DNA from 3 places in the Streptomyces sp. NPDC044719 genome. Region 2 is predicted to be linked to each of the others. Evidence: riboswitches for the same ligand, from Rfam matches in the RefSeq annotation. Region 2 holds a riboswitch; each other region holds the start of a gene.
What was found. Region 2 has a riboswitch for cobalamin ahead of cobN (cobaltochelatase subunit CobN). Riboswitches for the same ligand answer to the same signal wherever they lie in the genome.
Positions count from the first base shown of each region.

Region 1: linked by a shared signal. The riboswitch ahead of AC07DF_RS04215 (ribonucleoside-diphosphate reductase subunit alpha) and the one ahead of cobN (cobaltochelatase subunit CobN) in region 2 are both predicted to bind cobalamin.
Region 3: linked by a shared signal. The riboswitch ahead of AC07DF_RS23345 (prenyltransferase/squalene oxidase repeat-containing protein) and the one ahead of cobN (cobaltochelatase subunit CobN) in region 2 are both predicted to bind cobalamin.

Region 1 covers NZ_JBWKHE010000001.1:889,599-893,626, forward strand. The annotation lists gene AC07DF_RS04215 (ribonucleoside-diphosphate reductase subunit alpha) at 1-2,141, opposite strand, end outside; cobalamin riboswitch at 2,264-2,389, opposite strand; gene AC07DF_RS04220 (NACHT domain-containing protein) at 2,598-4,028, shown strand, end outside.
Region 2 covers NZ_JBWKHE010000002.1:722,413-726,440, reverse strand. The annotation lists gene cobN (cobaltochelatase subunit CobN) at 1-1,613, opposite strand, end outside; cobalamin riboswitch at 1,684-1,835, opposite strand; gene cobG (precorrin-3B synthase) at 1,880-3,166, shown strand; gene AC07DF_RS10045 (precorrin-8X methylmutase) at 3,180-3,851, shown strand; gene AC07DF_RS10040 (precorrin-2 C(20)-methyltransferase) at 3,848-4,028, shown strand, end outside.
Region 3 covers NZ_JBWKHE010000005.1:702,456-706,483, reverse strand. The annotation lists gene AC07DF_RS23350 (SCO2322 family protein) at 1-519, opposite strand, end outside; gene AC07DF_RS23345 (prenyltransferase/squalene oxidase repeat-containing protein) at 516-1,727, opposite strand; cobalamin riboswitch at 1,852-1,984, opposite strand; gene AC07DF_RS23340 (phosphotransferase) at 2,023-2,700, shown strand; gene AC07DF_RS23335 (SAM-dependent methyltransferase) at 2,734-3,549, shown strand; gene AC07DF_RS23330 (helix-turn-helix domain-containing protein) at 3,567-4,028, opposite strand, start outside.

The DNA.
Region 1 (4,028 bases), on a different contig from region 2:
AGGGACTGGGACTGGTCCAGGAACGGTGTCCTGGCCGCCGCCATGTCGATCAGGCCGCGCTGCGGGACCTCCCACGCCGTGCGGTAGAGCGCCCGTACGTCCTCGGGGATCCAGGCGAACTCCTGCACCGAGCCGTTCGCCTCGCGCAGGGCCTCCCGGCTGCGGGCGTCCCACACGCCGAGCCGCTTCAGCTCGTCCACCAGGTAGGAGTTGACCTGGAGGAACTCACCGGACAGCGTCTCGCGCTTGAACAGGTTGGACACCTGCGGCTCGATGCACTCGTACACGCCCGCGATGGAGGCGATGGTGGCCGTGGGCGCGATGGCGAGGAGCAGGGAGTTGCGCATGCCGGTCGTGGCGATGCGCTCGCGCAGGGCCGCCCAGCGCTCCGGCCAGGTCAGCTCCACGTCGTAGTGGTCGGGGTGCAGCACGCCCCGGGCCGTACGGGTCTTCTCCCAGGCGGGAAGCGGTCCGTTGCGCTCGGCGAGGTCGGCGGAGGCCTCGTACGCGGCGAGCATGATGCGCTCGGCGATACGGGTGGAGAGCGCCTTGGCCTCGGGCGAGTCGAAGGGCAGGCGCAGCTTGAAGAAGACGTCCTGAAGGCCCATCGCGCCGAGGCCGACCGGACGCCAGCGGGCATTGGAGCGGCCCGCCTGCTCGGTCGGGTAGAAGTTGATGTCCACGACCCGGTCGAGGAACGTGACGGCCGTACGGACGGTCTCGTCCAGACGCTCCCAGTCGAGGTCGCCGGTCGATGTGTCGGCAAAGGAACCCAGGTTGACCGAGCCCAGGTTGCAGACCGCCGTCTCCCCGTCGCTGGTGACCTCGAGGATCTCCGTGCAGAGGTTGGAGGAGTGGACGACGTGGCCCGGCTCGGCCGTCTGGTTGGCGGTGCGGTTGGCGGCGTCCTTGAAGGTCATCCAGCCGTTGCCGGTCTGCGCGAGGGCGCGCATCATGCGGCCGTACAGCTCACGGGCGGGCAGGTTCTTCTTCGCCAGGCCCTTCGCCTCGGCCACCCGGTACGCGGCGTCGAACTCCTCGCCGTACAGGTCGACCAGCTCGGGCACGTCCGAGGGGGAGAACAGCGACCACTGCCCGTCGGCGTTCACCCGCCGCATGAACTCGTCGGGCACCCAGTGCGCCAGGTTCAGGTTGTGCGTACGGCGGGCGTCCTCGCCGGTGTTGTCGCGCAGCTCCAGGAACTCCTCGATGTCGGAGTGCCAGGTCTCCAGATAGACCGCGGCCGCGCCCTTGCGGCGACCGCCCTGGTTCACGGCGGCGACCGAGGCGTCGAGGGTCTTCAGGAACGGGACGATGCCGTTGGAGTGGCCGTTGGTGCCGCGGATCAGCGAACCGCGCGCACGGATACGGGAGTACGAAAGACCGATGCCGCCCGCGTGCTTCGACAGCCGCGCCACCTGGTGGTACCGGTCGTAGATCGAGTCCAGCTCGTCCTTGGGGGAGTCGAGGAGGTAGCAGGACGACATCTGGGGGTGCCGGGTGCCGGAGTTGAAGAGGGTGGGGGAGGAGGGGAGGTAGTCGAGGCGGCTCATGAGGCCGTAGAGCGCGGCGACCTCGTCGACGGAATGTGCCGTGTCGTCCTCGGCGAGGCCGGCGGCGACGCGCAGCATGAAGTGCTGGGGCGTCTCGACGACCTTGCGGGTGATCGGGTGGCGGAGCAGGTAGCGGCTGTGCAGCGTCCGCAGGCCGAAGTAGCCGAAGCGGTCGTCGGCGGCCCGGTCGATCAGCGCGTCGAGCCGGGCGGCGTGGACGCGCACGAACTCGGCGGTCCGGTCGGAGATCAGGCCCTCCCGGTGGCCGGCCGCGACGGACTCGGTGAAGGACGTGACGCCCTGGGAGGCGGCCTCCTCGCGGATGCCGATCGTCAGCAGGCGCGCGGCCAGCCGGGAGTAGGCGGGGTCCTCGGAGATGAGGCCGGCGGCCGACTCCGTCGCGAGCTCGCGCAGCTCCGTCTCGTCCGCCCGCGCGGACCGGCCGCGCAGGGCGGCGGCGGCGACCCGGCCGGGGTCGGCGTCGGGGAGATCGGCGGTCAGCTCGGTCAGGGTCCGCAGCAGCGCGGCACCGGGACCGTCGTGCTCGTCTTCGGAAGCTGAGACCGGTTCGGCTGGCGCGATGGTCACGTGGGGCTCTCCCTCGCTCGGCAAGGGGCCTCGCGCAGGGCAGGGGCAGCACACGAGCGCACACGGCGTCGCGTCCACCGGCCCATTCCACGAGGCCCGGACGTCAGGGCACCCCGGCCGGACGGCCGGGTGCGCTGTCGGCAGGTCCTCGGACTGACGCTCGTGCACGAAACATGCACAAGTACACCGTTGCGGGACAGTTCCGGATTCGCACCGGATTCCCCTGCGGCGACAGCGAGCACGAGCATACATCTTGTGCTGGGTTCGGGTGGCACCCCCAGATGTTGTGTCGCGCTGGTGTCGGAGCGTCAGCTGACAGGCGAGAAGAGTGATGCCCTGTCGGCGTTTCTCCATCGGGTTGCGCGGCGTGCGGGGAGTGCTTCCATGGAAGTAGGTGCCGACGTCCGCGGGTCCTCCGTACTGGGAAGAAGATCGCCCTCGGAGGGAGTACTCACCATGACGAGGGTCGTCCGTCGCACACCGGGCAAGGAGCGGCCCCACAACGCGCCGATGGCCACGCTGGATCTGCGACGGGCGGCGAGATGGACCAGCCGCGTCGTCGTCGGCTACTGGCACAGCGTGACCATCCGCCTCGAGGCACGCCGCGGCACCACCCGGCCCAGGAAGTGGCGCAGGTGGTTCTCCTACACCAACGTGCTCCGGATGGTGTGGGCGGTCGGCGCCCTCGTTGTCTTCGGCTGGATCGGGGCCGGCGTGCACATGCTGGTCACCGACGGGGAGACGTCGGTCGAGAGATGGCAGAAGGAGCCGGGGCTCGACGCCTTGGTGCGTTTCATCGGCCCGGCCCTCACCGCTTCGGTCGCCGCCGCGCTCTTCCTGTTCTGGTGGTACAGCTGGAACAAACGGCGATACCTCGTGAAGGCCCGCAAGGACCCGCACAAGCTCGTGCTCACGGCGGGGCAGGACTCCACCGAGATCGTGGGTCGCGAGGAGCTCGCGCAGGTCATCGCCCAACGGCTGAGGGAGCGCGGCACCCGTCGGCCCTATCTGCTCGTGGGCGGTGTCGGCACGGGGAAGACCGCCGTCCTTGTGCGGCTCACCGAACTACTGGCCCGGCAGCGTGCCGTGCCCGTGCCGATCCGGCTCCGGGACGCCGACGGCGGGACCGATCTGAACTTCGAGCGCATGGCCAAGCAGCGTTTCGCCGAGGTGGCGCCGCAGGGCATTCTGGCCCGTACCAAGATCGAGCGGGTCTGGCAGCAACTGCTCGCCGACGACAAGCTGGTCGTCATCGCCGACGGACTCGAAGAGGCTCTTCTCGACGGCGGTCTTCAGCAGAACCGTGACAACATCATCCGGTGTGCCATCGAACGCGCCTATGAGGAGCGGCTGCCGGTGGTCATCGCCTCCCGGCCGCACAGTCCTCTGGACACCACGCCCGCCGCGATCGTGGAGCTGGAACCGCTGAGCGAGGAGGAGGCGCTGCAATTCGTCAAAGCCTCCGTACCGGAGACGGACGAGCGCCGCGTGGACTGGATCGTGGAGACGGCGGAGGTGACCGAATCACCCGTCTACCTGCAGATCGCCCGTGAACTGCACCGGCACGGCGCCCTCGAACGTGACCGCCCGACCGACGACCCGAAGCGTCTGAACACCCGCAGCCGGGACCGGAGCACGCTTCGGTTGTGGCTGTTGGACACCTGGGGCCGTGCCCTGCTCGAAGGCAGGCTGCGCGAGGACGTCGCGCTCGCCCCGCAAGAGCGCCGCGACACCCTCGAGGTGGTGTCCGCACTGGCCTGTGTGGGACTGCTCCAGGACAAGCTGGAGGTGGACTGCGCCGAGTTGCTCGGCCCGGACAGTCACCCCGGTGGGCCTCTGTGGGTCAGGGTGCCCGGCACCGACCGGTACGGCGACAACGGGGACGCC
Region 2 (4,028 bases):
CCGTGCTTGCCGAGGTGGATCATCGCGTCGGCGCCGAAGCCGCCGTCCTCGGCGCGGGCGGCGATCCAGCGGTAGGCGGCCAGGTAGTGGTGGGAGGGCGGCAGGTCCGGGTCGTGGTAGATCGCGATCGGGTTCTCGCCGAAGCCGCGCGGGGGCTGGATGAGGATCAGCAGGTTGCCGAAGCGGAGGGCCGCGAGGACGATGTCGCCCTCCGGGTTGCGGCTGCGGTCGACGAACATCTCGCCGGGCGCGGGACCCCAGTGCTCCTCCACCGCCGTGCGCAGTTCCTCGGGGAGCGTGGCGTACCAGCGGCGGTAGTCGGCGGCCGGGATGCGCACCGGGTTGCGGGCGAGCTGCTCCTCGGTGAGCCAGTCCTGGTCGTGGCCGCCCGCCTCGATCAGCGCGCGGATCAGCTCGTCGCCGTCGCCGGAGGCCAGGCCCGGCACCTCGGCGTCCGTGCCGAAGTCGTAGCCCTCCTCGCGCAGGCGCCGCAGCAGGGCCACCGCGCTGGCGGGGGTGTCGAGGCCGACCGCGTTGCCGATGCGGGAGTGCTTGGTCGGGTAGGCGGAGAGGACCAGCGCGAGGCGCTTGTCGGCGGGGCGGATGTGTCGGAGCCGGGCGTGGCGTACGGCGATTCCGGCGACGCGGGCCGCGCGCTCGGGGTCGGCGACGTAGGCCGGGAGGCCGTCCTCGTCGATCTCCTTGAAGGAGAACGGGACGGTGATGAGGCGGCCGTCGAACTCGGGGACGGCGATCTGGCTGGCCGCGTCGAGCGGGGAGACGCCCTCGTCGTTCGCCTCCCAGGCGGCACGCGAACCCGTGAGGCACAGGGCCTGGAGGATCGGGACGTCCAGCTCGGTGAGCGCACCGGCGTCCCAGGACTCGTCGTCACCGCCGGCCGATGCCTGGGCGGGCTTGGTGCCGCCCGCGGCGAGGACCGTGGTGATGATCACGTCGGCGGCGCGGAGTTCCTCGATCAGCTCGGGCTCGGGGGCGCGCAGCGAGGCGACGTACAGGGGCAGGGCCCGGCCGCCCCCGTCCTCGATCGCGTCGCACAGGGCGGCCACGAAGGCGGTGTTGCCGCTCATGTGGTGGGCCCGGTAGTAGAGCACAGCGACGGTCGGACCGTCGGCGCCGTCGCGGGGCGTGCGCTCCAGCGGTCCCCAGGTGGGTGCCGCCGCCGGTGCCTCGAAGCCGTGGCCGGTGAGCAGGACCGTGTCGGAGAGGAAGCGGGCGAGTTGCTCCAGGTTGGCCGGGCCGCCGTGGGCGAGGTAGGCGTGCGCCTCGGCGGCGATGCCGACGGGGACGGTGGAGGTTTCCATCAGCTGGGCGTCCGGAGCCTGTTCGCCGGTGAGGACGACCACCGGGCGGCCGTCGGCCAGGAGCAGGTCGAGGCCGTCCTGCCAGGCCCGGATACCGCCGAGGAGGCGTACGACGACCAGGTCGACCCCGTCGAGGAGGCCGGGGAGGTCGTCGAGGGCGAGCCGGGAGGGGTTCGCGAAACGGTAGGACACCGGGCCGGCGGCCGCGCGGGCGCTCAGCAGGTCAGTGTCGGACGTCGACAGGAGCAAGATTCGGGGGTGCGGGGGTCGTCCCCCGGATGAATGCAGCATGCGGCGTCGGGCCTTCCTCGGGGTGTCCGCGCCCCGGGTGGTGTCGAAATGGGGTCTCCCCTGCTCGGACGAGGCCGAGCCTGGGGAAGGGAGTTCCTGACTCGCCCGGCCGCATGGGCCGGACTCACAGTGGCGGGACCGCGCCGGACTCGCACCGGGCTTCCTCCCCTGTCGCCGTCGTGGCGATGGCGGACCGGATGATCCGCCGCGATCATAGTAAGTGCCAGGGGAAGAGGGCACGGCATACACCAGGTGTGATGGTAGGTATGCTCGCCGCCATGTCCACGGCTGCCCAGCGCTCATCGACCCAGGCCACAGCGGTCCCACGCGACCGCGGTGATGCCTGTCCGGGGACGCTGCGGCTGCACGCGGCGGACGACGGAGCACTCGCTCGCGTCCGGATTCCCGGTGGTGTGCTGACCGTTGCGCAGGCGCAGACGCTCGGGGACGTGGCCGAACGGCTGGGCGACGGAGACCTGCATCTGACCTCGCGCGGCAACGCGCAACTGCGGGGTCTGCCCGAGGGCTGCGCCGGGGAGCTGGCCGAGTCGCTGGACGCGGCCGGTCTGCTGCCCTCGCGCGGGCACGAGCGGGTGCGCAACATCGTGGCCTCGCCGCTGTCCGGTCTCGACGGGCGGGGCGTGCTGGACGTACGCCCCTGGCTGACGGCCCTGGACGCGGCGTTGTGCGCGAGCGAGGCGGCGCGGGACCTGTCGGGGCGTTTTCTGTTCGCGCTGGACGACGGACGCGGGGACGTGGCCGGACTCGATGCCGATGTGACGGTACGGGCGACGGCGGACGGTGGCGCGGAACTCGCGCTCGGAAAAGCCGGAGAGGCGCTGCACGTCGGTGCCGAGGAAGCGGCCCGGGCCGCGTTGATGGCCGCGGAGGCCTTCCTGGAGGCGGCGCGGACGAGCGGGGGCCGCGTCTGGCGCGTGGAGGAACTGTCCCTCTCCGGCGAGGAGTTGCTCGACGCGGTCGGTGAACGACTGCGGGCCGAGGGGGTCCGGCACGAGCGGCGGAACCGGGAGACCGGCCGCACATCCGGTCCGCCCCCGGGACCCCTCGGTGCCGGCCTCTCCGTGCACGTTCCCCTGGGACGGCTCTCGGCGCGTCAGTGGCGGGAATTGACGTACGTCGCCGCCGGTGAGCTGCGTCTCACCCCGTGGCGCGGTGTGGTTCTTCCCACACACGGAACGGACCCGGACGAATCCCTCGCCAGACTCGCCGCCACCGGCCTCGTCACCGACCCCGGGTCCCCCTGGCTGCGCGTCGGCGCCTGTATCGGCAGGCCCGGATGTGCCAAGTCACGGGCGGACGTACGGACCGACGCGGCCGAGGCTCTCGACGCGATCGAGCCGGGTGGCCTCCCCTTGTACTGGTCCGGCTGTGAACGCCGCTGCGGACACCCACCGGGCGACCGCGTCGACGTGGTCGCCGCTCCGGAAGGCGGCTACCTGCTCTCCACCGCCGTGAGCAGCCGGAAAACCCGGACCACCTCCCTGGACGACCCTGCCCGGCTCGCCGCCGCCCTGGCGGCGATCGCCTCATGACCCCTGCGACGACATGACCGCCACGACGACCGAAGGCAGCGAGAAGGACACTGTGACCACGTACGACTACGAGAAGGACGGCCCGGCCATCTACCGCCAGTCCTTCGCCACCATCCGCGCGGAGGCGGACCTCGCGTCCCTGCCCGCCGACGTCAGCCAGGTCACGGTCCGGATGATCCACGCCTGCGGGATGGTCGACCTCGTACGGGACCTGGCCTACAGCCCGGCCGTCGTGGCCCGCGCCCGTGAGGCTCTGCGCGCCGGCGCGCCCATCTTCACCGATGTGCAGATGGTGGCCAGCGGCGTGACGCGCAAGCGGCTGCCCGCCGACAACGACGTGCTGTGCACCCTCTCCGACCCGTCCGTGCCGGAGCTCGCGGCGAAGCTGGGCACCACGCGCAGCGCCGCCGCGATGGAGCTGTGGCGGGACCGGCTGGAGGGCTCGGTGGTGGCCGTGGGCAACGCGCCCACCGCCCTGTTCCGGCTGCTGGAGATGATCGACGAGGGGGCACCTCGCCCGGCCGCCGTCATCGGTGTCCCGGTCGGTTTCGTCGGAGCCGCCGAGTCCAAGGACGCCCTGGCCGCACACCCGTCGGGCCTGGAGCACCTGGTCGTGCGCGGCCGCCGCGGGGGCAGTGCCATCGCGGCCGCCGCGCTCAACGCGATCGCGAGTGAGGAAGAGTGAGCGGCAAGCTGTACGGGGTGGGGCTCGGCCCCGGTGACCCGTCCCTGATGACCGTGCGGGCCGTGGAGGCCATCGCCGAGGCGGACGTGATCGCGTACCACAGCGCGCGGCACGGTCGTTCCATCGCGCGCTCGATCGCGGCGAAGCACATCCGCGCCGACCACATCGAGGAGCGGC
Region 3 (4,028 bases), on a different contig from region 2:
CGCCGGTGACGACTTCTTGGAGCCGGACACCTGCTCACCGCAGCCCTTCTCCGGGTAGCCCGCGATCGCGCACAGCAGGGCGTTCGTGTCGTAGCGCAGCGGCTTGGCGACCGTCGCGAGGGCATCTGCCGTGGTCGCGTCGGGGGAGACCCGGGCACAGGCCGTCCGGGCGGGGGGCGGGGTCTCGCCCTGCGGGGCGTCCGTCTTCGTGCCGGGGTCGATGACGAGCGCCACCCGCTTCTTGCCGTCCTGCGCGGGGGTCTTCGCGCAGATGGTCTCGAAGTCGGCCGTGCCGCGCGGCCGGGCCGCCTCGGCGGAGTCCTCGCTCACCGCGAAGCGGAAGCCCTGGACGTCGCCGTCCGAGGGGCGGGCCATGGACGGGCCCTGGGTGGCGTAGACCCAGCGGTCGCCGTCGCGGTCCCAGAACGACCAGTACCGGTATCCGGCGGCCTGGGCCTGGCCCGCGCCCGCGATGAGCAGGAGCGAGGCCAGCAGGAGGAGAACGGCCCGGCGGATCATGACTGCTGCCTCTTCTTGCGGCCGGTGAAGAGGAAGCCGATGCCGATACCGGCGACGAGGCAGACCCCGACGTACCACCAGACGCCGAAGAAGTCCGACTTCGCGTCGTCCTTCGTGTCGGCAGCCGAAGGCTGTTCGGGGGCCTGCGGGGCCGGGCCCGTCGCGTTGAGCTGCTTCACCAGGTCCGTGCCGCCGAAGTCGCGCGGGTTCGCGCCGGTCGCGTGCGCGGCGAGGATCAGCTGGGCGTAGGCGGCGGGGCCGTTCTGGGCGGCCCAGGTCGCGGAGTTCTTCTCCAGCCAGGCCAGGGACTTCTCGGCCTGTGCGGTGTCGCCCCGTGCGGCGAGCGCGACGACCGCGTCGGCGGTGTTGCCGTGGTCGGGCTGGGGGTCCGCACCGGCGAGGGCCGAGGTGAGGTGGCCGTCGTCCTTGGTGAGGGCCTTCGTGAGGTAGGCGGCACCGTTGGCCGCCGCCTGCTCCGGTGTCCCTGGCTTGGCGCAGGTGGCGTCGGACTTGGTACTGCCGGGCTTCACCACCATGCCCGTGCCCAGCGTGCCCAGCACACCCGCCGCCGTGGCGTCCGCGTTGGCCGCCAGCTTGCCCTTCTTGTCCGGCTGGAACGCGAAGGCGCCGTCACCGTCCCCGCCGCAGGGCAGGGCGAGCTTCAGCAGGGCGTCGAGGGGCGACTTCCCGCCCTTCTCGACCTGGTCCGGCTTCTCGCCGACGGCGGTCAGCGCGCCTATGACGACGGACGTGGAGTTGGTGTCGCTGGCGCCGCCGGGCGAGTAGCCCCAGCCGCCGTCCTTGTTCTGGACGGACTTCAGCCAGCCGACGGCCTTGCCGGTGACGGCGTCCTGACCGCCGAGCGTGGCCAGGGCCTGGACGGCGGCGGCCGTGGCGTTGGTGTCCAGCATGGTCTTGGCGTCGCACGCGGCGGTGGGGTCGGGGCGGTAAGAGGCGAACCCGCCGTCCTCGCACTGCTGCCGGACCAGCCACTGGACGGACTTTCCGGCGGGCTTCACACCCACCGTGTCCTGCGCGAGGAAGGCGAGCGACTGGCGCCAGACGCCGTCGAACTTCGGGTCCTTGCCCCCGTACAGGGCGGAGGGGAACGCCTGGGACGGTGACGGGGACGGGTCGGCGGCGGCCGGGGTGGCGGCGCCGATCACGGCGACTGCGGCCAGGACCGCGGCGCTGCGGCGGACGTTCATGATCGGCGGGTGCCTCTCCCTGTGGGGGAGTCGGGCAGCACGGGGCACCCCCGGGCGGCTCGGCTCCGTATACCTCGACGGTGCCGTGCACCGGCGGGCTGCCGGGCACGTGAGCCGGTCACGATCCGTACGGGGCGATCCGGCTCACCGCCTGCCTCGGCGGGCGGTTCACGGTTGCGGGTCAGCGCCGGAATTGCACCGGCTTCCCCCTGTACGGGTGTGATGACGACCCGCTTACTGTACCCGCACGTCAAAAACGGGCCGAGGGCGCCGTACGGCCGGGTAACTTCGGCCCATGGCGACGACACCACCGGGAAGGCTCCTCGGCTCGGGCCGCCGCGCCGACGTGTACGAGATCGACGAGATCTGGGTGCTGCGCCGGGAACGGGAGGGCGGGGGCGACGCGGCGGCCGAGGGTGCGGTGATGGAGCACGTGCGTTCCCACGGCTATCCGGTGCCCCGGGTGCGCCCGACCGGCTCGCGCTCCGACCTGGTGATGGAGCGGCTCTCCGGCCCGACCATGCTCCAGGCCTGTCTGGCGGGCACGCTGGAGGTGGCGGAGGCCGGTTCGATCCTGGCCGGGCTCCTGCGCGACCTGCACACCGTCCCCGCCCTGCACTCCACCGACCCGGCGGCCCGCGTCCTCCACCTGGACCTCCACCCGGAGAACGTGATGCTCACGCCCGAGGGGCCGCGCGTCATCGACTGGTCCAACACGGAGGAGGGCGACCCGGGGCTGGACTGGGCGGCGTCGGCGGTGATCCTCGCCCAGGCCGCCGTCTCCGGCGACCCCCTGGCCACGGCCGCCCGCACCATGCTGGCCGCCCTCCTCGCGGGCCCGACCCCGCTCACGCGGCCGAACCTGACGGAGGCGCTGCGCCGGCGGGCCGGCAATCCGACCATGAGCGGCAGGGAGGTCGAACTGCTGCACCACGCCGAGGAGTTGATCCTGTCCGTGAGGCAAACCGGTTAACGTGAAGCTCCACGACCACACGCAGGAGCGTCCATGACTGATCAGGCGGGGAACTCCGAGCAGGAGCCGCTCTCCAAGATCGATACCTCGGTTCCGCACTCGGCGCGGATCTGGAACTACTGGCTGGGCGGGAAGGACAACTACGAAGTCGACCGTGTGGCCGGTGACGCGTTCCGCGAGATCTTCCCCGGGATCGAGACCGGGGCGCGCGCCGCTCGCTACTTCCTCGCCCGCGCCGTTCGCCATCTCGCCGCCGAAGAGGGCATCCGCCAGTTCCTGGACATCGGCACCGGGCTGCCCAACGTGGACAACACCCACCAGATCGCCCAGCGGGTGGCCCCGGAGAGCCGGATCGTCTACGTCGACAACGACCCGCTGGTGCTGGCCCACGCCCGCGCGCTGCTCACCAGCACACCGGAAGGCGTCACCAACTACGTCGACGCCGACCTGCGCAAGCCCAGCACGATCGTCCGGGAAGCCGGTAAGACGCTGGACTTCGACCAGCCCGTCGCGCTCATGCTGATGGGCATCCTCGGCCACATCGAGGACCACGACGAGGCGCGCTCGATCGTGGCGGAGCTGGTGGACGCCCTGCCGTCCGGCAGCTACCTCGTCCAGTACGACAGCACCGACACCAGCGAGGACTACCTCCGGGCCATCGGGCAGTACAACGACGGCGGCTCGATCCCGTACATCCTGCGCAGCCCCGAGCAGATCGCCCGCTACTTCGACGGTCTGGAGCTGCTGGAGCCGGGCGTCACGTCCTGCTCGCGCTGGCGTCCCGACGCCGAGGCCCTGGGCCTGCCGGCGGAGGTGCACCAGTACGGCGGTGTCGCCCTCAAGCGCTGAACCCCGGGGAGCCTCGCTCAGGTCTCCTGAAGTATGCGGTGCAGGATGGTCGGAGTCTCGTCCGGTGACTCGGCTTCGACCACCAGCCGGTTCATGGCGTCCCAGTAGCGCTCGATGTCGGCCGGCTTGTCGGGATAGAGCGCGGTGGTGAGCTGCTCGAGGTAGACCACGTCGGGCAACTGGCCGCCGGGCAGCCGCAGAATGGTGACCGGACCGCCCTCCGCGGCATGCCCGCCGGAGAGGAACGGCAGGATCTGGACGGTGACCTGCGGAAGCCGGCAGACCTCGATGAGATGCCTGAGCTGGGCGCGCATCACCTCCGGCCCGCCCACCGGGCGCCGCAGCGCCGCCTCGTCGATCACGGCCCAGAGCTGGGCCGCTCCCGGCTGCCGGTGCAGGATCCGCTGCCGCGTCATCCGCAACGCCACCCGGCGGTCGATCTCCCGCGCGTCGGCGTCGGTGTGGGCGAGCCGGACGGC